One region of the Halopseudomonas xinjiangensis genome, then DNA from elsewhere that is predicted to be linked to it. Evidence: predicted binding sites of a transcription regulator. Region 1 holds the regulator's gene; each other region holds the start of a gene.
What was found. The regulator sigma-54, encoded in region 1, starts transcription at its own class of promoters, with help from an activator protein. The targets are predictions, from matches to a motif close to ANTGGCATNNANNTTGCTNT.
Positions count from the first base shown of each region.

Region 2: the regulator sigma-54 is predicted to act here: its motif matches at 2,932-2,951, upstream of BLT85_RS01480 (pilin).
Region 3: the regulator sigma-54 is predicted to act here: its motif matches at 1,870-1,889, upstream of glnA (glutamate--ammonia ligase).
Region 4: the regulator sigma-54 is predicted to act here: its motif matches at 2,709-2,728, upstream of fliD (flagellar filament capping protein FliD).

Region 1 covers NZ_LT629736.1:2,507,824-2,512,543, forward strand. Annotated here, with positions in the region: gene lptC (LPS export ABC transporter periplasmic protein LptC) at 1-456, shown strand, start outside; gene lptA (lipopolysaccharide transport periplasmic protein LptA) at 443-973, shown strand; gene lptB (LPS export ABC transporter ATP-binding protein) at 966-1,691, shown strand; gene BLT85_RS11610 (RNA polymerase factor sigma-54) at 1,779-3,278, shown strand; gene hpf (ribosome hibernation promoting factor) at 3,358-3,666, shown strand; gene ptsN (PTS IIA-like nitrogen regulatory protein PtsN) at 3,688-4,143, shown strand; gene rapZ (RNase adapter RapZ) at 4,146-4,720, shown strand, end outside.
Region 2 covers NZ_LT629736.1:311,866-316,585, forward strand. Annotated here, with positions in the region: gene BLT85_RS01470 (type II secretion system F family protein) at 1-1,029, opposite strand, end outside; gene pilB (type IV-A pilus assembly ATPase PilB) at 1,033-2,733, opposite strand; gene BLT85_RS01480 (pilin) at 2,994-3,419, shown strand; gene BLT85_RS01485 (hypothetical protein) at 4,129-4,398, shown strand.
Region 3 covers NZ_LT629736.1:2,901,180-2,905,899, forward strand. Annotated here, with positions in the region: gene thiI (tRNA uracil 4-sulfurtransferase ThiI) at 211-1,671, opposite strand; gene glnA (glutamate--ammonia ligase) at 1,981-3,384, shown strand; gene BLT85_RS13600 (DUF4124 domain-containing protein) at 3,524-4,174, shown strand; gene glnL (nitrogen regulation protein NR(II)) at 4,496-4,720, shown strand, end outside.
Region 4 covers NZ_LT629736.1:3,402,741-3,407,460, forward strand. Annotated here, with positions in the region: gene fliH (flagellar assembly protein FliH) at 1-27, shown strand, start outside; gene fliI (flagellar protein export ATPase FliI) at 24-1,358, shown strand; gene fliJ (flagellar export protein FliJ) at 1,355-1,780, shown strand; gene flgM (flagellar biosynthesis anti-sigma factor FlgM) at 1,853-2,131, shown strand; gene flgN (flagellar export chaperone FlgN) at 2,128-2,568, shown strand; gene fliD (flagellar filament capping protein FliD) at 2,811-4,160, shown strand; gene fliS (flagellar export chaperone FliS) at 4,157-4,561, shown strand; gene BLT85_RS16025 (hypothetical protein) at 4,539-4,720, shown strand, end outside.

The DNA of each region.
Region 1 (4,720 bases):
GACCCGCGGCAACCGGATTTCTTCATGGAAAACGCGCGCATTCGCAAGCTCAATGTCGAAGGTACGGTTTCCTACGAACTGACTACCGAGCGCGCCACCCATCTGGCTAGCGATGAAAGCACGCTGCTCGAAGAGCCTTACCTGGTATTTTTCCGCAAGGGCGAGCCCCAGCCATGGGAGCTGCGGGCACGCCATGGCCAGGCGGATGCAGGCGGCGACCGTGTGCGCCTGACTGAAGAAGTCGAGCTTCAGCAGAAACTTCCCGACCGGGCGCTCACCCAGCTCACCACCTCGCTGCTGGACGTGTATCCGCAGCGCGATTATGCCGAGACCGACCAACCGGTTAGAATCGAAGCGGCCAATGGCGTGACGACTGCGGTCGGCATGCAGGTTCAGTTCAATGACGGCACCATGACGCTGCTGTCCAACGTAAGAGGCGAACATGAGGTGCGTTAAAGCCATACTCGCTGCCGCGATGCTCGGAGCCAGCCTGCCGGCAATGGCGCTGCCCGAAGACAGCGAACAGCCGATTCGCATACAGGCCGATACCGCCAGGCTGGACGAGCGTCGCAACGTAGCGGTCTACACCGGCGACGTGATCATCACCCAGGGCAGCATGCGCCTTACCGGCCAGGAGGTAACCCTGACCACGGATGCCGACGGCGCCGTGACCAAGGTCGTCAGCAAAGGCAGTCCGGCTACCTTCGTGCAGACGCCGCAGCCTGGCCAGACGCCCGTCAATGGACGCGGTCGAACGATCGAATACCACGCCACCGATGAAACGGTAGTGATGATCGACAACGCGCATCTGGAGCAGGACGGCAACACCTTCCAGGGCGACTATGTCAGTTACGACGTAGCGCGCCAGGTCGTCGATGCCGGTCGCACTGCAGGCGCGCAGGGAACTGGGCAGCAGCGCATCGAGATGGTCATTCAACCACGTCGCCGGAACGAGCCCGCCACCAATGAGTAAGCTCGAAGCGCGGCATCTGGCCAAGGCATACAAAGCACGCAAGGTAGTGCGCGACGTCTCGGTGGCCATCCACAGCGGCGAGGTGGTCGGCCTGCTCGGCCCCAACGGCGCAGGCAAGACCACCTGTTTCTACATGATCGTCGGGCTGGTCAAGGCCGACGAGGGCAACATTCTGATCAATGACGTCGATGTTACCAAGCTGCCTATGCACGGCCGGGCACGTCAGGGCATCGGATATTTGCCGCAGGAAGCTTCCATCTTCCGCAAACTCACGGTCGGCCAGAACATCATGGCGATCCTGGAGACGCGAAAGGACCTGAACGCCAAGGGGCGAGAAGGCAAACTCGAATCACTCTTGCGCGAGTTTCATATCCACCACCTCAAGGACAGTCTTGGCATGAGCCTGTCAGGCGGAGAACGGCGGCGCGCCGAGATCGCCCGGGCCTTGGCGACGGAGCCCAAGTTCATTCTGCTCGACGAGCCCTTCGCCGGGGTGGACCCGATTTCGGTCAACGACATCAAGCAGATCATCCAGCACCTGCGCGACAAGGGCATCGGCGTACTGATCACGGACCACAACGTGCGTGAAACGCTGGATATCTGCGACAAGGCATACATCGTCAATGACGGTCACATCATTGCCGAAGGCAATGCAGAAACCGTACTCTCGAACCAGACGGTCCGTGATGTGTACCTCGGTCATGCCTTCCGCCTGTAACTGGCTCGGTGATTCAGGCATGCTAAAGGCATCGGGCCACATTCTCGGTCAGGGCATCATCCAGCGCACAGGGTACTTCACCGCATAATGAAACCATCGCTCGTCCTCAAGATGGGGCAGCAGCTGACCATGACGCCTCAGCTGCAGCAAGCCATCCGACTCCTTCAGCTCTCCAGTCTCGACCTCCAACAGGAAGTCCAGGAGGCACTGGAAGCCAACCCCATGCTGGAAATGGCCGATGATGGTGACGACGAGTACGGTTCAGGCTCCCACGAGCAATCTTCCGATGGAGACGACGCCCCGGCGGTGACCATTCCCGAGCCAGTCGAGCTCGACTCCATCGAGCAGCATGGTCAGGGTGAGGAAGGCAACTGGAACGAGCAGATTCCCACTGAGCTGCCAGTCGATACCCAATGGGAAGATGTGTACCAGACTTCTGCCAGTTCATTGCCGAGCAATGACGACGAAGACTGGGACTTTACCGCTCGCACCGGGACCGGCGAGACGCTTCAGAGCCACCTGGAGTGGCAGCTCAACCTCATTCCCTTGTCAGAAACTGATTACCAGATTGCCTTGGCGCTGATCGATGGCATCAACCCGGACGGCTATCTGAGCGAATCGCTCGAAGAAATCCTCACCTCGCTTGATCCGGAGCTTGAGGTAGAACTCGACGAAGTCGAGATGGTGCTTCACCGGATTCAGCAATTCGAGCCGGTCGGCGTCGGCGCACGTGACCTGCGCGAATGTCTGCTTCTGCAATTGAGACAGTTGCCTGCCGACACGCCGATGCTGGAACAGGCCACGCGTGTGGTGAAGGACCATCTGGAGCTGCTCGGCAACCGCGATTTCGCTCAGTTGATGCGGCGCTCCAAACTCAAGGAAGACCAGCTTCGCGATGCTGTTGCGCTGATCCAGACGCTCAACCCGCGTCCCGGATCGGAGATCGCCTCGGGCGATGCCGAATACGTCATTCCCGATGTGATCGTGCGCCGCGACACCAATCGCTGGATCGTCGAGCTGAACCAGGACGCCGTCCCCAAGGTACGCGTGAACGGCCATTACGCATCAATGGTCCGCCGCGCTGACAGCAGCGAAGACAACACCTACCTGCGCAACCATCTGCAGGAGGCCCGCTGGTTCATCAAGAGCCTGCAGAGCCGCAACGAAACGCTGATGAAGGTCGCCACGCAGATCGTCGAGCATCAGCGCGGCTTCCTCGAGCACGGCGAAGAAGCCATGAAGCCACTGGTATTGCACGACATCGCCGAAGCGGTCGGCATGCACGAATCGACAATTTCGCGCGTCACGACGCAGAAATACATGCACACGCCGCGGGGAATCTTCGAACTCAAGTACTTCTTCTCCAGCCATGTCGGCACCACCGAAGGCGGGGAATTTTCCTCGACCGCCATTCGCGCACTGATCAAGAAACTGGTTGCAGCAGAAAACCCGAAGAAACCATTGAGCGACAGCAAGATCGCTGGTTTACTGGAAGAACAGGGAATATCGGTAGCCCGCAGAACGATTGCCAAATATCGCGAGTCGCTCAACATCGCGCCGTCGAGCGAACGCAAGCGGTTGGTGTGACCAGCCGGGATTTTCAGGTGGCACCATCGGGTGACAGTCAGCGTCGCCCCGCTATATCAAGCCAATCAGGAGAAGCCGTATGCAATTGAACATCAGCGGTCATCAACTAGACATCACCGACAGCCTGCGCGACTACGTCACGGAAAAGATGTCACGGCTCGAGCGACATTTCGACAAAATCACCAACGTGCAGGTCATCCTGGAAGTCGAAAAGGTACGGCAAAAGGCAGAGGCCATTCTTCACGTGGCCGGAGGCGAAGTCGTCGCCAATGCTGAAGCGACCGATATGTATGCAGCTATCGACCTGCTTACTGACAAACTGGACCGTCAGTTGATCAAGCACAAGGAAAAGAACATCAACCGCCTTCAAGGCGCCAACGACCGCTAAGGCCGCATACGCCGAAGACCCATGCAAATAGACCATATCCTCACCCCCGAGCGCACCTTTGCCGGTGTGCAGGGGGGCTCGAAGAAACGTGTGCTGGAGCAGATCGGCAAGTTGATTGCCCAGCACACCAACCTTGACCCTGATGCCATCTACGAAAACCTGATCGCTCGGGAGCGACTCGGCTCGACTGGCTTCGGCAACGGTATCGCTATTCCGCACAGCCGCTTGGCCGGCTGTGATCGTGCCATCGGCGCCCTGCTGCAACTGGAGAGCAAGATCGATTTCGACGCGCTAGACGGCGAGCCGGTGGATCTGATCTTCGTGTTGCTGGTCCCACAACAGGCAACCGAGCAACACCTGCAGATTCTGAAGATGCTGGCCGAGAAGCTCGATCAGCAAAGCGTGCGCGAATCGCTGCGCGCCGCTCCCGACTCGCAGTCGCTCTACCAGGCGATGATCGGCGCGGGCGGAAACTGAGCGTGCGTCTGGTGGTGGTCAGTGGTCGCTCCGGCTCTGGAAAGAGTACGGCGCTGCACATGCTCGAAGACAACGGCTTCTACTGTATCGACAACCTGCCAGCCGGACTGTTGCCCGAATTGGCCAGACAGGCGAACCAGACCGATGTGCGCCTGCCCAAGGTTGCGATCAGTATCGATGCGCGGAATCTGCCCAGCGACCTGGCGCGCTTCCCGGCGCTGCTGCGCAAGGTCCGCGAAACAGGCACGCAGTGTGACGTACTGTTCCTCGCTTCGACCGATGACGTGCTGATCAAGCGTTTCTCCGAGACCCGGCGCAAACATCCGCTGACCGACGAGCATCATTCGCTGGCCGAGGCGATCTCCGAGGAGATGCGCCTGCTCGAGCCGATCATCGATCTCGCCGACCTGAAGATCGATACCAGTCACCTCACCCTGTACCAGTTGCGCGATGTGCTCAAGCAACGGCTACTTGGCGCGGAGGCACATGAGCCTTCGGTACTGATCCAGTCATTCGGGTTCAAGCGCGGCGTTCCGGTGGACTCCGATCTCGTGTTCGACGTCCGCTGCCTGCCTAA
Region 2 (4,720 bases), 1.3 Mb from region 1:
GGTGCGCATTGAAAAGTTTAGCTGGGAGCCTGCAGAAACATCGTCCTTGATTTTCAATACCGCGTTGTAAAAAACTACGTTGCCGGCGGCACCGGCTACAGAGTCTAGGGCGGATACGAGGGGTACGCCTGCTGCGAACGTCGTTGACAAGGTGCGTGCGTAGCGCGCCACTGCAGCTTTATAGACGATATCGCCTACAATCGGAGCTTTCAGCAACATCCGGTCCTGGGAATCCCGAAATTTTTTAGAACGGAGATGCGCGTGTCGGTAGGAGTAACCAATAACAATAAAACTGATCAGGATGATAAACCACCAAGATTGCAGCCACTCTGATAGCGCTATTACCATGAGCGTGAAGCCTGGGAGGTCTGCTCCGAAACTTGAAAAGACCGTTTTAAACTGAGGCACCACCTTTAGCAGCAGGATCGCAGTGACAATCACAGCCACAACTACCACCGCGATCGGATAAGTCATCGCCTTTTTAATTTTTGCCTTCAGGGCCTCGGTCTTTTCCTTGTACGTCGCGATCCGGTCGAGAAGCGATTCCAGGCGGCCCGATTGCTCTCCCGACTCTACGAGATTGCAAAACAATTCATCGAAGTGTTTAGGGTGTTTTCTAAGCGAGTCCGCAAGCGTATTACCTCCGGCCACGTCCGTACGAATCTCGTCCACGAGCTTCCTGAGGTTGGGATTCTCTGCTCCTTCAGAGATGATTTCGAATGCTTGGACAATTGGAACACCCGACGCCATCATAGTTGCCAGCTGACGAGTGAAGAAGGCAACATCGAGCGGTTTCACCGGCTTTGCTCGTTTGGCAAAGAGGGTTGAGGACCGGCTCACTTTCGTGACGAGTATTCCCTGCTTGCGTAGTTGCGCTTTTACAAGCGCAGAGTTCGTACCTTGAATTTCACCTGAAATTTTAGTGCCTTTGCGATCTTTGCCTTCCCATTTGAAGGGGACGGTTTTCTCGGCTTTCGGCTTTCTTGCCGCCGGGGCGGGTTTCCGCTTTAACGCTGCTTGCTGCGCCATGACTTAATCCTTGGTCACTCGATTGACTTCCGCCAGGCTGGTGACGCCCTGTTCGGCCTTCATCAAGGCTGACTGGCGCAAGGTTCGGAAACCTTCCTGCTGGGCTACTTCTGAAATCTGTATGGAATTGCCGTCTTCCATGATGATGCGTTGCATGGCCGGGGTGATTCGCACCACCTCGTAAATACCAACACGTCCTTTATAACCGTCTTTACAATTTTCGCAACCAACCGGTTCGTAAATTGTCAACCCTGCAGCAATTTGGGCCTGAGTGAAACCTTCCTCGGTCAAAACGTCGCGCGGCAGGTCCGCCGATTTTTTGCACGTTTTACACAAACGTCGAGCAAGACGCTGGGCAATTATGAGATTCACAGAAGTCGCGATGTTGAACGCAGGCACCCCCATGTTGCGTAGGCGAGTCAGGGTTTCGGCGGCGCTGTTGGTGTGCAGCGTGGACATCACCATGTGGCCCGTCTGGGCAGCCTTGATGGCGATCTCGGCGGTTTCCAAGTCGCGTATCTCGCCCACCATGATCACGTCCGGATCCTGACGCAGGAATGCGCGCAGTGCCTGGGCAAAATCCAGACCCTGCTTCGGGTTAACGTTGACCTGGTTGATACCTTCCAGGTTGATTTCCACTGGGTCTTCGGCAGTGGAAATATTACGCTCCATGGTGTTCAGTATGTTCAGGCCGGTATACAGCGAGACGGTCTTGCCTGAGCCTGTCGGGCCTGTAACCAATATCATGCCTTGCGGCCGGGCGAGGGCAGACATGTACATCTCTTTCTGATCGTCTTCGTAGCCAAGCGCATCGATGCCGAGTTTGGCGCTTTCGGAATCCAGGATACGCAGAACGACTTTTTCCCCCCATAGCGTGGGCAGAGTGTTCACCCGAAAATCGATGGCCTTGTTCTTGGATATCTTCATCTTGATTCGGCCGTCTTGCGGTTTGCGTCGCTCGGCCATGTCCATGGATGACATAACCTTCAAGCGTGCCGCAATACGTACGCCAAGCTGGACCGGTGGCTTGGCAACCTCATGTAGGATGCCGTCTGTACGAAAACGTACCCGATACACCTTCTCATAAGGTTCAAAATGTAAGTCGGAGGAGCCCATTTTTACCGCGTCGAGAAGCATTTTGTTGACGAACCGAACGATGGGAGCGTCATCGGCGTCTGTGCCGGCGATTTCCTTTTTTTCCTCCTCGCCGGTTTGAATCTCAAGATCTTCGAGGTCGGCATCACCCATGTCACCGAAGCCGCCTGTTGGGCTGTCGAGGAATTTGTCGATAGCTGAACGTAGCTTATCGTCTTCAACCATCACCGCGTCGGTCATCAAGCCCGTATTGAACTGTATATCGCTAAGCGCTTGTTGGTTAGTCGGATCTGAAACAGCCAAATACAGGCGTGACCCGCGCTTGAAGAGCGGAAGCACATTGTGCTGACGAATCAGCTTCTCACTGACTAGATCGTGAGGTTGGTGTTCCTTGTCGACGACTGACAGATCGACATAGGGGTAGCCGAACTCTTCAGCGCAAACCATCGCCAGATCTCGCGCGCTGGCAAGCTTGTTCTGAACCAGATAGGTGATCAAAGGTATTTTATCGAGGTTAGCTTGCTTGCTAGCTTTGCCCGCGGTTTGTTGATCTACGAGCTGATCTTGGACGATCCTTCGTGCGAGGCCAGAGAGCGCTGGGGTTTCCATAGATGTGCTGCCGTTCAGAGTGATATTGCGCGACGACTATATTACAGGCCGCTGCAGCCTGCCCAGTATTTATCGACTGAACGGGAACTTCCTTTAACTGTGACGAAAAACGTCACTCTTTGACGTGGATGGCTGTCGTATTGGCTGACTTTGGAGTGCGCAGTAGCCTTGACCCGCGGCAGCTGCGTTTTTTTGCGAGTTGGCACATTACGTGCTTGGACAGAACTAGCCCAACGGCTAAATCACTCATGGAGAAAGAAATGAAAGCTCAAAAAGGTTTTACATTGATTGAACTGATGATCGTCGTAGCGATCATCGGTATTTTGGCCGCCATTGCACTGCCGGCTTACCAGGATTATACAGTCCGTGCACGTGTTTCAGAGGCTCTGGTACTGGGTTCTGGCGCCAAAGCAACAGTCGGCGAAAACATCGCGAACAATAACGGTATCGCGGCCGGTTCGTGCCTCGGCATTACACCAATTACGGCAGCTGAGTCGACCGACAACGTGGCTACTTTGGGCTGTACAGATAACACCGGCGTGATCACCATCGTGACTACCGCTCAAGCCGGGGCTGTTACTGTGGCTCTTACCCCTGCTTTCGCCGCGGGTGCCCCCATCACTTGGACTTGCGCGGTCGCTGATGCAGCTGACAATGCATTCGTTCCGTCGGAATGCCGTATCTAAGCTTATTCGGCTCAGATCGTCAGGTTGAGTAGACGCATAGCCCTGGTTGTTTAGCTGGGGCTTTGCTTTCGGCTAATCTTCTAAGCCTGCGCTTCAGCTCCGTTCGGGTTGCTCTCGGGTTTATCTTTCCTGATCCGCCTACGGAAATATTTCGTCGTCGCCAAATGGCAAGGTGTTGGGCTGCGGCATGATCTAAGCTTAGCTCTCCTATGTAATGGAGGGTCCAATATGCCCTTTTTAGTTGTAGTCACAGTCAGTTTACGCTTGTCGCTTCCCGCCTACGCCATGTAAACAAAGGGGACGGATTTATTTTTCGCGTACGTAACTAAGGTTTCCATACGATAGACCGCGTCGCGGTCCAGCTCATTCGTAAATGCCTGCCAACACAACCAGCTCCGTCGTACATGGTCCTCGCCGCGCAATTGCGCCCGCATCAATGGGTTTTCAGTTCCTCTGCCGTAACCTAGAAAAACAGAGCGGGGCAGATTTATTTACGCATAGGTCGCCAGGCTTCCGTACGATAAGCCGCGTCGCGGTTTGCTCCATTCAAATGCTTCCCAAAATCATCAGCCTCGGTAGCAATTGCCGAGCAAGTGCCCCCCGCACCAACGATTTCTCAGTCTCTGCCTGCAGCGTGACCTCAAGGACCTTGGCTAATCGCCAACGTGCGCTAAGCTGAAGTATCGACACAGGTACGGAGTGACTCGCCATGCGTATTCCAGTGATTTTCCTCGCAAGCATCTTTTTCTGTTTGCCCGCCTACGCCATGCACTGCCCCAATGATATGGCCAAGATCGACCAGATTCTCGCAAATGATCCGCCACCGGACAAGGATGTGCTTCGCCAGGTGACCGAATTGCGCACTGAGGGCCAGGAAGCGCATGAAGCCGGGAATCACCAGGAGGCGGTCGACAAGCTGGGTGAAGCCCTGGAAATTCTCAAGGCCGAAACCGGTCGGGACGCCAAGCCGGCTGAGTAAGATGGGCATGGCTCGTTTGAGCATCGCCTTCACCTTCGGTAGCGGCTTGGCCGATAACAGTCGCCGAGGTTCCGTCTTAGCCGCTCCGCTCACCGAGCGGCTAAGACGGTCCTATGCCAGCTCGGTCTGCTCTTTTTCCTCTCGAAGCCCGAGCCGGTTCTCTAAATCTTGAACGGTTGCGTTTCACCGTGAACGATCGGCTGCGGCCTCCTTGATATGGCAGGGAATAACCGGATCAATGATCTCGCGACTGACCGCCTACCATGTTGCTGTCTTGCCGTTGATCCTGTTGCGGCCTCTGCCACTCGATCGACGACGTTCC
Region 3 (4,720 bases), 390 kb from region 1:
AGGTCGGTGTGACAACACAGGGTTTTTCGCCGGACGGCGACGCAGAAGCCGATTCCAAGCATCAGGCCTATTGAAGGCGGCCTGATCAGGCGCGAGTCCTTGCCGCTTTGTTCGCGGTCATGCCCGCTCCTACAAGAGGTGCGTCATCGGCCGCGCTTGTAGGAGCGCACCTGGGCGCGAAAGCGGACTCAAAGCCAGCTCCTCGCGCGATTAAATAGCAGCCCGTGGCCGCAGGACTCTGACGTGGCCATGCCCGGCATCCGCCAGGGTCTGAGCGTGCATCTGACTCATGATGCCTTTCTGGCAATACAGCAGATAGTTGCGTGCCGGGTCGAGCTCCTTGAAGCGGATCGATAGTTCATAGAACGGTATCGGCTTGACTTCCACGCCCTCGATGACAAACGGTGCCTGCTCCCGCTCGTCCGGATGGCGAATGTCGATTACCACCTGCCCGGTCAGCGCCTGGTCAACGACTTCCACGTCACTCATACCCTCCATCGGCTGCTCCAGCTCTTCGCATTCATGATAGCCGGCCGCGGCGATCGCCGCGTCGAGTATCTCGAAGTCGAAGTTGGCTTCGGCCGTCTCGACCTGATTCGGCGTACTGCGGATCGCCGGGCTCACCGAGATGATCCCGCAATACTCGGGCATGCTGCTGGCAAAGCCTTCGGTGCCGATCTCGCGCGCGGTCCGGATGATGTCGGTCTTGCTGGTGGTAATCAGCGGTCGCAGCACCAGCAGGTCACTGGCCTTGTCAATCACGCGCAGATTGGGCAGCGTCTGGCTGGCGACCTGCGCAATGGCCTCGCCGGTCACCAGCGCATCGAGCCCCAGCCGCCAGGCGACCCGGTTCGCTGCGCGCAGCATCATGCGCTTGAGCACCACGCCCATCAACGGGTTGTCGATGTTCGTCAGCAGCTCGGCGACCACGCCTTCGAAGGGCACGCTGATAAAGCGCAAGCGATGGCTGCTCGCGTAGCGTTCCCACATGTAGTGAGCAACCTGGCGCACGCCCAGTTCGTGCGCACGGCCGCCCATATTGAAGAAGATGAAATGCGGCAGCAGGCCACGCTGAAGCATCTGATAGGCGGCGACGGTCGAGTCGAAGCCGCCAGAGAGCAGGCACAACACCGGCTCCTGCGTTCCGAGCGGAAAGCCGCCCATGCCCTCGTGCCGCTTCTGAATGAGCAACACGCGCTGGTCGCGAATCTCGACGTTAACCCATACCTGCGGATTCTTCAGCGATACGCCTGCTGCGCCGCAGCGCTCGAACAGCTCCGAGCCCAGGAAGGCAGCCGCCTCGGGCGAGCTGAATGGATGCGTACCGACGCGACGGCAGCGTACCGCAAAGGTCTTGCCTCGGATCTGCTCACCCACGTTTTCCACGCAGAGGTCGGCAAGCTGCTCCAGCGTATCCAACTCATACTCGTGCACTTCAACGAAGTGCGCGATGCCGGGCGTATTGCGCAGCCGCTCGATACAGCATTGCTGCAGCGTCGGGTCGGCACCCAGGCTGACTTCAAGGAAATCCCAATTGCCACTGACCCGCGCATCGCTGTCGATTGCCCTGAGGACGGCTTTCAGATTCCCCTTGAGCTGCTGAATGAAGCGCTTGCGCACAGGACGCGTCTTGATGGTGATTTCGGGGAAAAACTTTATGATGAGTTTCATTAGCTGATGTAAGGTGCGCAAAAGCGGCGCATTATACGCCTGCTAACGCTGGTCGGCTAAACCTTGCGCACGCTGACCATGCACTATAGTTGTGCATCTGGCACCTGAAATGCACTCATAGAGTGCACAACAATGGTGCGCCACACCCGCGGAGCCGGCGTCATAGCTGTAGAGCGGGCCTTTCAGAGCATGCTCCGAAATGGCACATCTTTTGCTCTGTTGTAATGCAAGCGGATCAACGGTAAGTCCCGCTCAAAATTTGAGGCGCCGGGCCAGAAGCCCGGCATATGATTCCTGTTGGAGGAAAACATGTCGAAAGCGATTCAACTGATCAAAGAGTTCGAAGTGAAGTGGGTTGACCTGCGCTTCACCGACACCAAGGGTAAGCAGCAGCACGTCACCATGCCTGCTCGCGACGTCAACGAAGACTTCTTCGAAGAAGGCAAGATGTTCGACGGCTCTTCGATCGCTGGCTGGAAAGGCATCGAAGCTTCCGACATGATTCTGATGCCCGATGACAGCACGTCCGTACTCGATCCGTTCACCGAAGAGCCGACACTGATTATCGTCTGCGACATCATCGAGCCCTCGACCATGCAGGGTTATGACCGCGATCCACGCGGCATCGCTCACCGCGCCGAAGAGTATCTGAAGTCCACCGGCATCGGTGATACCGTATTCGTTGGTCCAGAGCCTGAATTCTTCGTCTTTGACGAAGTGAAGTTCAAGTCCGACATCTCCGGCTCCATGTTCAAGATCTTCTCCGAGCAGGCTTCCTGGAATACCGACGCCGACATCGAAACCGGCAACAAGGGTCACCGTCCGGGCGTCAAGGGTGGCTATTTCCCGGTTCCGCCGGTCGATCACGATCACGAAATCCGTACTGCCATGTGCAACGCCCTGGAAGAAATGGGCCTGCAGGTCGAAGTTCACCACCACGAAGTGGCAACTGCCGGCCAGAACGAAATCGGCGTGCTGTTCAACACGCTGACCAAGAAGGCTGACGAAGTACAGACGCTGAAGTATTGCGTGCACAACGTTGCCGACGCGTACGGCAAGACCGCGACCTTCATGCCCAAGCCGCTTTACGGCGACAATGGTTCCGGTATGCACGTGCACATGTCCATCTCCAAGGATGGCAAGAACACCTTCGCTGGCGAAGGCTACTCCGGCCTGTCCGATACCGCTTTGTACTTCATTGGCGGCATCATCAAGCACGGCAAGGCACTGAACGGCTTCACCAACCCGTCGACCAACTCGTACAAGCGTCTGGTCCCCGGTTTCGAAGCACCGGTCATGCTGGCCTACTCTGCGCGCAACCGTTCGGCCTCGATCCGTATTCCGTACGTATCCAGCCCGAAGGCGCGCCGTATCGAAGCCCGCTTCCCGGATCCGGCTGCCAACCCCTACCTGTGCTTCGCCGCGCTGTTGATGGCTGGCCTGGATGGCATCCAGAACAAGATTCACCCTGGCGATGCTGCTGACAAGAACCTGTATGACCTGCCGCCGGAAGAAGCGGACAAGATCCCACAGGTTTGCGGCAGCCTGAAGGAAGCTCTGGAATCGCTGGACGCCGATCGCGGCTTCCTGACCAAGGGCGGCGTATTCACTGACGAGTTCATCGATGCCTACATCGAGCTGAAGGCGGCCGAGGAAATCAAGGTGCGCACCTTCGTTCACCCGCTGGAATACGACCTGTACTACAGCGTCTGAACCTGGTTCAGCCACTGCAGTCGAAAAAGGGTGCCCTTCGGGCGCCCTTTTTTTTCGCCTGTCCGACGGGCGCTGCCGTGCTCTTGCCAGTATTGCGATCCGATGCGACGCTTGGCCCATCGTCAAAGGAGTGAAACAGATGCTTTGCACAACCCGAGTTGCTGTCCTCTCGCTGATCTCAGCGTTACTCGCCCTGCCGGTCCAGGCCGAGGTCTATACTTGGACCGACGCCCAAGGTAATCGCCACTATTCGGATCAGCAGCCGGCGGATGGCCAGGGCAAGACGGTCGAGGTACCGAAGGTCAATACCATTGAACCACCCCCGGACCGGCCGGACCTGGACCGCTCTAGCTCCGACTCCGGGAACAGCGGATCGGGCTCGCAACAGGCCAGTTACCGCCGACTGGCGATCACCAGCCCATCCACTGACGAGCCCGTCCGCGCCAACGACGGGAGTGTCATGCTTACCGTCGAAACCGATCCGCCCCTGAGCAGCAATCACCTGCTACGTGTCGAGATGGATGGCGAGCCAACCGATGTCAGCACCCCGGGCATCGGACAATCGACCTATCAGCTCGTCTTGCCGAATGTAGATCGGGGCAGCCACGCAGTCTCTGTAGCGGTAGTCAACGCCCGCGGCGAGACGCTGCAGCGCAGCGAACCGGTACTGCTCCATGTACAACGCACTTCGCTCAACCAGCCCGGACGTGGCGGGGCCAATCAGGCGCCGACCGCTCCCGCAGCGCCGCGGGCCCCGAACGTACCCGCTCCGAGGGCGAGCGGTACCTGAGACGCTTCTCGGCCCAGCGATCAGGCGCACCTTTTTGGTGCGCTTTTCGTTTATGGGTGTCATTCTTTGTGCGTCCGAGCATCCTGGCGCCCTGCATCAAGGCTCGAGCCTGCGAGCGATCCGCCTTGACGCGGTGCGCCAGCCCGGAGCGATGCTCCTTGACCCTGTCCGCGTGCGCCGCACGGCGCCGTGTCTGCCCTACCGGCGTCCCGGCACCTCACATGCTAGGTGTGCCGGCGCGGCGCGGTGCAAAGTAAATCGCACAACGCCCCGTATTGGTTCGCTTCTTGCATTTCCATGCATCACACTATGGATGCCGCTATGCTGCCTGACCGTTACCTTCGACAGATTCTCGACAACCTCACCACAGCTGTGATGCTGCTCGACGGCGAGCTTTGTCTGACCTACCTGAACCCGGCCGCGGAAGTACTACTGGCGGTCAGCGGGCAACGTGTGCTACGCCAGCCGATGGGCGAGCTTTTCAGCGATACCAGTGCAACCCTGGCCTCGTTGGGCAACTCGTTGCGTACCGGAGACCCCTTTACC
Region 4 (4,720 bases), 890 kb from region 1:
GAACACTTGAAGGTCGCCAAGGCATGAGCGTACGCGAGGCGTTCAGTCTCGATGATGCGCTGCGCTCGCTGGAGAACGTGCAGCTGGCCAAGGTCAGCGGCCGCCTGGTGCGGGTATCCGGTCTGCTGCTGGAAAGTCTCGGCTGTCAGCGCATGACAGGCCAGCGATGTCTGGTCGAGCAGGGCGATGGCAGCATGCTGGAAGCTCAGGTGGTGGGCTTCGATCGGGATATTACCTATCTGATGCCATTCAAGAAGCCGGTCGGGCTGACTGCCGGCTCGCGGGTGTTCCCGGCCAAGGACGAAGCCGTGCTGCATATCGACGAGTCCTGGCTCGGCCGCGTGGTCAATGGGCTTGGCGAGCCGCTGGACGAGCTGGGCAAGCTCGACGGCCGCGACGTGTTGCCCACCGAGTTGCCCAACGTACACCCGCTGCGCCGGCAACCGGTCAGCGAACCATTGGACGTTGGCGTGCGCGCGATCAATTCCATGCTGACGCTTGGCAAGGGCCAACGGGTCGGTCTGTTCGCCGGTAGCGGCGTCGGCAAGAGCGTATTGCTGGGCATGATTACCCGCCAGACCAAGGCCGATGTCGTGGTGGTCGGGTTGATCGGCGAACGTGGCCGCGAGGTGCAGGAATTCCTGTTGCACTCGCTCGGCCCGGAAGGGCTGAAGAAGGCCGTCGTGGTGGTTGCGCCGGCCAACGAGTCGCCGCTGATGCGACTCAAGGCGACCGAGCTGTGTCACAGCATCGCCGCTTATTTTCGCGACCAGGGCAATGATGTCCTGCTGCTGGTGGATTCGCTGACCCGTTACGCTATGGCTCAGCGTGAAATCGCCCTGGCGCTCGGCGAGCCACCGGCGACCAAGGGCTACCCTCCGTCCGTGTTCGGCCTCTTGCCTGAACTGGTCGAGAGTGCCGGCAACGGCGACGCCATCCGCGGCAGCCTGAGTGCGCTGTACACCGTACTGGCCGAAGGCGACGACCAGCAGGATCCGGTGGTCGACTGCGCCCGGGCGATCCTCGACGGACATATCGTGCTGTCCCGCAAGCTGGCGGATGTCGGCCATTATCCGGCGATCGATATTGCCGCCTCGGTCAGCCGCTGCATGTCACAGGTGACGAGCCCGGAACATCAGGCCGCGGCACGCAAACTCAAGGAGCTGTACAGCACCTTCGAAAAGATTCGGGAGATGATTCCGCTGGGGGGCTATACGCCCGGCATGGACGGTAAAACGGATCGATCGGTACAGCTGGCGCCACGCATCGAACGCTTTCTGCGCCAGGAAGTGCGCGATGAGGCCGAGTTCGAACAGAGCGTTGCGGCGCTAACCAAGCTGGTCAAGAGTCCCGCATGAAAGAACAGATACAGACGCTCTCGCGCCTGGCGCAGCTACGCAACAATACTGTCCAGCAGATGCTCGGTCGGGTCGGCTATCAGCAGAGCCTCTGCCAGCGTTATCGCAACAATATCGAAGGTCTGAGCAGGCTGTGTAGTTACACCGCGCCGATGACCACGCCCTTGCAACGGGACAACCAGCATCGTTACAAGGCGACGCTGCACAAGATGATCGAGCTGCAGCGACGCGAGCTGGCGGTGGCGGAAGCGGGGCTGGAGCGCATCCGCGAAGAATTGCTCGCCGCCCGGCGCAACGAAAAGGTCATCACCCAAGTGCTCGACGGCAAGGTCCAGGAGTGGAGTCAGGAGCTTGCCAGGCACGAGCAGAAGATTCAGGATGGCCTGGCTTCACAGGCATGGCTGCGCGCCCACGAAATCTGATGTGAAAAAAGATTTAATCGCTGGTGCGCTGCGGTCGCCTGTAGGTTTCAATCACACTCGTTGGACGTAATCATGGACATCACCAGGCCCAGCATCACCGGCTCACGGCCGATCACCGACACCAGCGCCGCACAGGTTGGCGAGCGTTCGGCTGTCGCCAAACCGGCGTCTCCCGTCCAGGCTCCAGCCGTGCGACCGGACGCCTTGCATGCAGCGCTGCAGGCGCTGCCCGAGGTGGACATGGATCGCGTTGCCGCGCTGCGGCAGGCACTGGCCGAAGGCAGCCTCGACACCAGTCCGCAGAATCTCGCCACCGATATGCTGGCCTTCCATCGGGGCAGCCGTCGTTGAACTCGCGGGATCGCCTGCTGGCGGCACTTGATCAGGATATCCAGCAGGACCTGGTCAGCTATCGCCAACTGTTGGCGTTGAGCCAGTCGCTGCATGTGCAGCTGCTGCAACGTGACGCGCAGGCGGTCGAAGATACCAATCACGCCATTGCCGTACTCGTCGAACAAGCCTCGGCCCGCGCTCAGCGGCGGAGTCGTATACTCTCGGCGTTTTCGCTGAAAGCCGAGGAGCAGGGCATGAATATCCTCTTCGCCTCGTGCGGTCGCGAAGTGCGCGACGGATTGGAAGCTGGCTGGGCGCAGCTTGGCCGGCTGGTCGACGCCTGCCGGCAACAGAACGACTACAACGCTCAGCTGCTGGCAATGCAGCATTCCATCCTTGACCACCTGCTTGGCCAGACTGCCCAGGCCGATATCTACGCTCCCCAGTACTACTGATCCGGTTTCGCCGGGATCTGTCGCATCCTCGTTGTTCTGTCTTAATCATTTCCCCTTCCGCGTCGCCTGTATTGTCCATCAGGCCGGCTTTCGCCCGGCAGCGGAAAATTCATTTCCGCTGTGGGTTCCGCTTGCCGCCGATGGGAAAGGAAGTTGCTCTGTCCCTGAGAAAAAACCTATATAAAACAACAGATTCTGGCTTGGCACGGTAGTTGCTATCTACTAGGAAGAGGATACCCACGATGAACTTTGATTCCAATTACGCGCAAAGCATGGCTACGCAGTTGGCCCAATACGAGGTGCAGGCCCCGCTGGCTCGGTTCGACCGTAAAGAGGCGCTTTATCGCGGCCAGCTCGATGCGCTGAACAAGCTGGATAGCGCCCTGAAGACCTTCCGCACCGCGGTGCGTGATCTGAAAGGCGTGGGTACCGCTTCCATGCTGGTGAACAAGGCGACCATGAGTCAGGAAGGCGTGGCTACGGCTACCGTGGGCACAACGGCGGTGCCGGGCACCTATCAGTTCGTCGTGGAGCAGCTGGCCAGCCAGCACCAGATGGCTTTGACCAACATGCAGCCGATCAGCGCGGCGACCACTGGTGACTTCAAGATCAGTGTGGGTACGCAGCAGTTCGCTATCAACCTGAGCACCGCTGATTCTGACGCGGACGGCCAGATAACACCGGCTGAACTGTCAACGGCGATCAACCAGGCCGCCGACAACACGGGTGTCAGCACGACGCTGGTGAGCAACGGTGGCCAGGTATCGCTGGTACTCACCAGTGACGCCAGTGGCACCGCCAATGCCCTCACATTGAGTTCGACCGATGCAGGCTTTCAGACCGTGCTCGATGGTCAGACCGAGCTGACCGCAGCGAGCGACGCCAAGGTTCGCCTGGGCGGTGCTACCGGCATGGAGCTGGTTAGCTCAAGCAACACCTTCGATAACCTGGTCGATGGCGTGAGTCTGACTTTCCAGCGCGTGCATGCCGCGGGCGAAACCCCGTTGAGCGTCACCATCGGACAGGATGGCGAAGCAACCAAAGCCAAGGCGAAGACGTTCGTCGATGCGGTCAATGCACTGATGGCCAGCTTCGACAGCCTCACCGCCAGTGGAAACGAAAGCGCTAAGCGCGGGCCGTTGGCCGGCGACTCAACCATTCGGTCGATCGAGAGCATGGTCAATCGCGAACTGCGCAACGTGTTCGGAGGCGCGCGGCTGATGGACTTTGGCATCAGCTCCGATCGTAACGGTCTGCTGCAGCTGGACACCGCGAAGCTGGAAAAGGCGGTCGCCGCCGATCCCGACGCGTTCGATCAGCTGTTCGCCGGAGAGAACAATCTCCTCGCGACGCTGGAAGAGAAGCTCGGCCTGTACACCAACTCCACCAACGGCGTGATGAAAAGCCGCAAGGACAGCGTGGACATGGCGCTTCGCCGTAACGAAAGCCAGATGGCCCTCATTGAACAGCAATACGACCGCAGCTACGCCCGCTATCTGACCCAGTTCACCAGCATGATGCAGATGATGCAGGCGATGGAGCAGACCCAGGGCATGTTTGCCACGCAACAATCACAGAGCACGTTTGCATGAACGATTTCCTCCTTGAAGACAGCTACGAGCAGTATCGCTCGGTAGACCTCGAAGCCAAGGCCGCATCGGCCTCTCCCTATGATCTCGTACTGGTCCTGGTCGATGGCTTGCTCGACGAGCTGGCCCGCGCACGCGGGCATATCGAAGGCCGACGCTACCAGCAGAAAGGCGCGTCGCTGGAAAAGTGCATGAACATCCTCAACGGCCTCAGCAGTGCGCTGGATTTCGACAACGGCGGGGAAGTGGTGGCCGGGCTCGCGCGGCTGTACGACTACTGCATTTACCGCCTTTCAGATGTCAGCGTCACGCTGTCGGTCGAGGGTATCGATGAGGTCATTGCGTTGGTCGGCACCCTGCGCGAAGGCTGGGAAGGCGTTAATGCAGCACGCAAAGCCTCATAGCGCCCGGCTTGCCGGGGTGCTTCAGCAGCTGCGTGCGGCGCTCGATGCGTCGGACTGGGATGCGATCGGATCGAGCAACCTGATGATCCGTGAGCTGCTCGCCTGGTTGCCGGCGGATAGCGCGCTAGACGAGCAGGCCCGGCAGCTCAAGCAGGACCT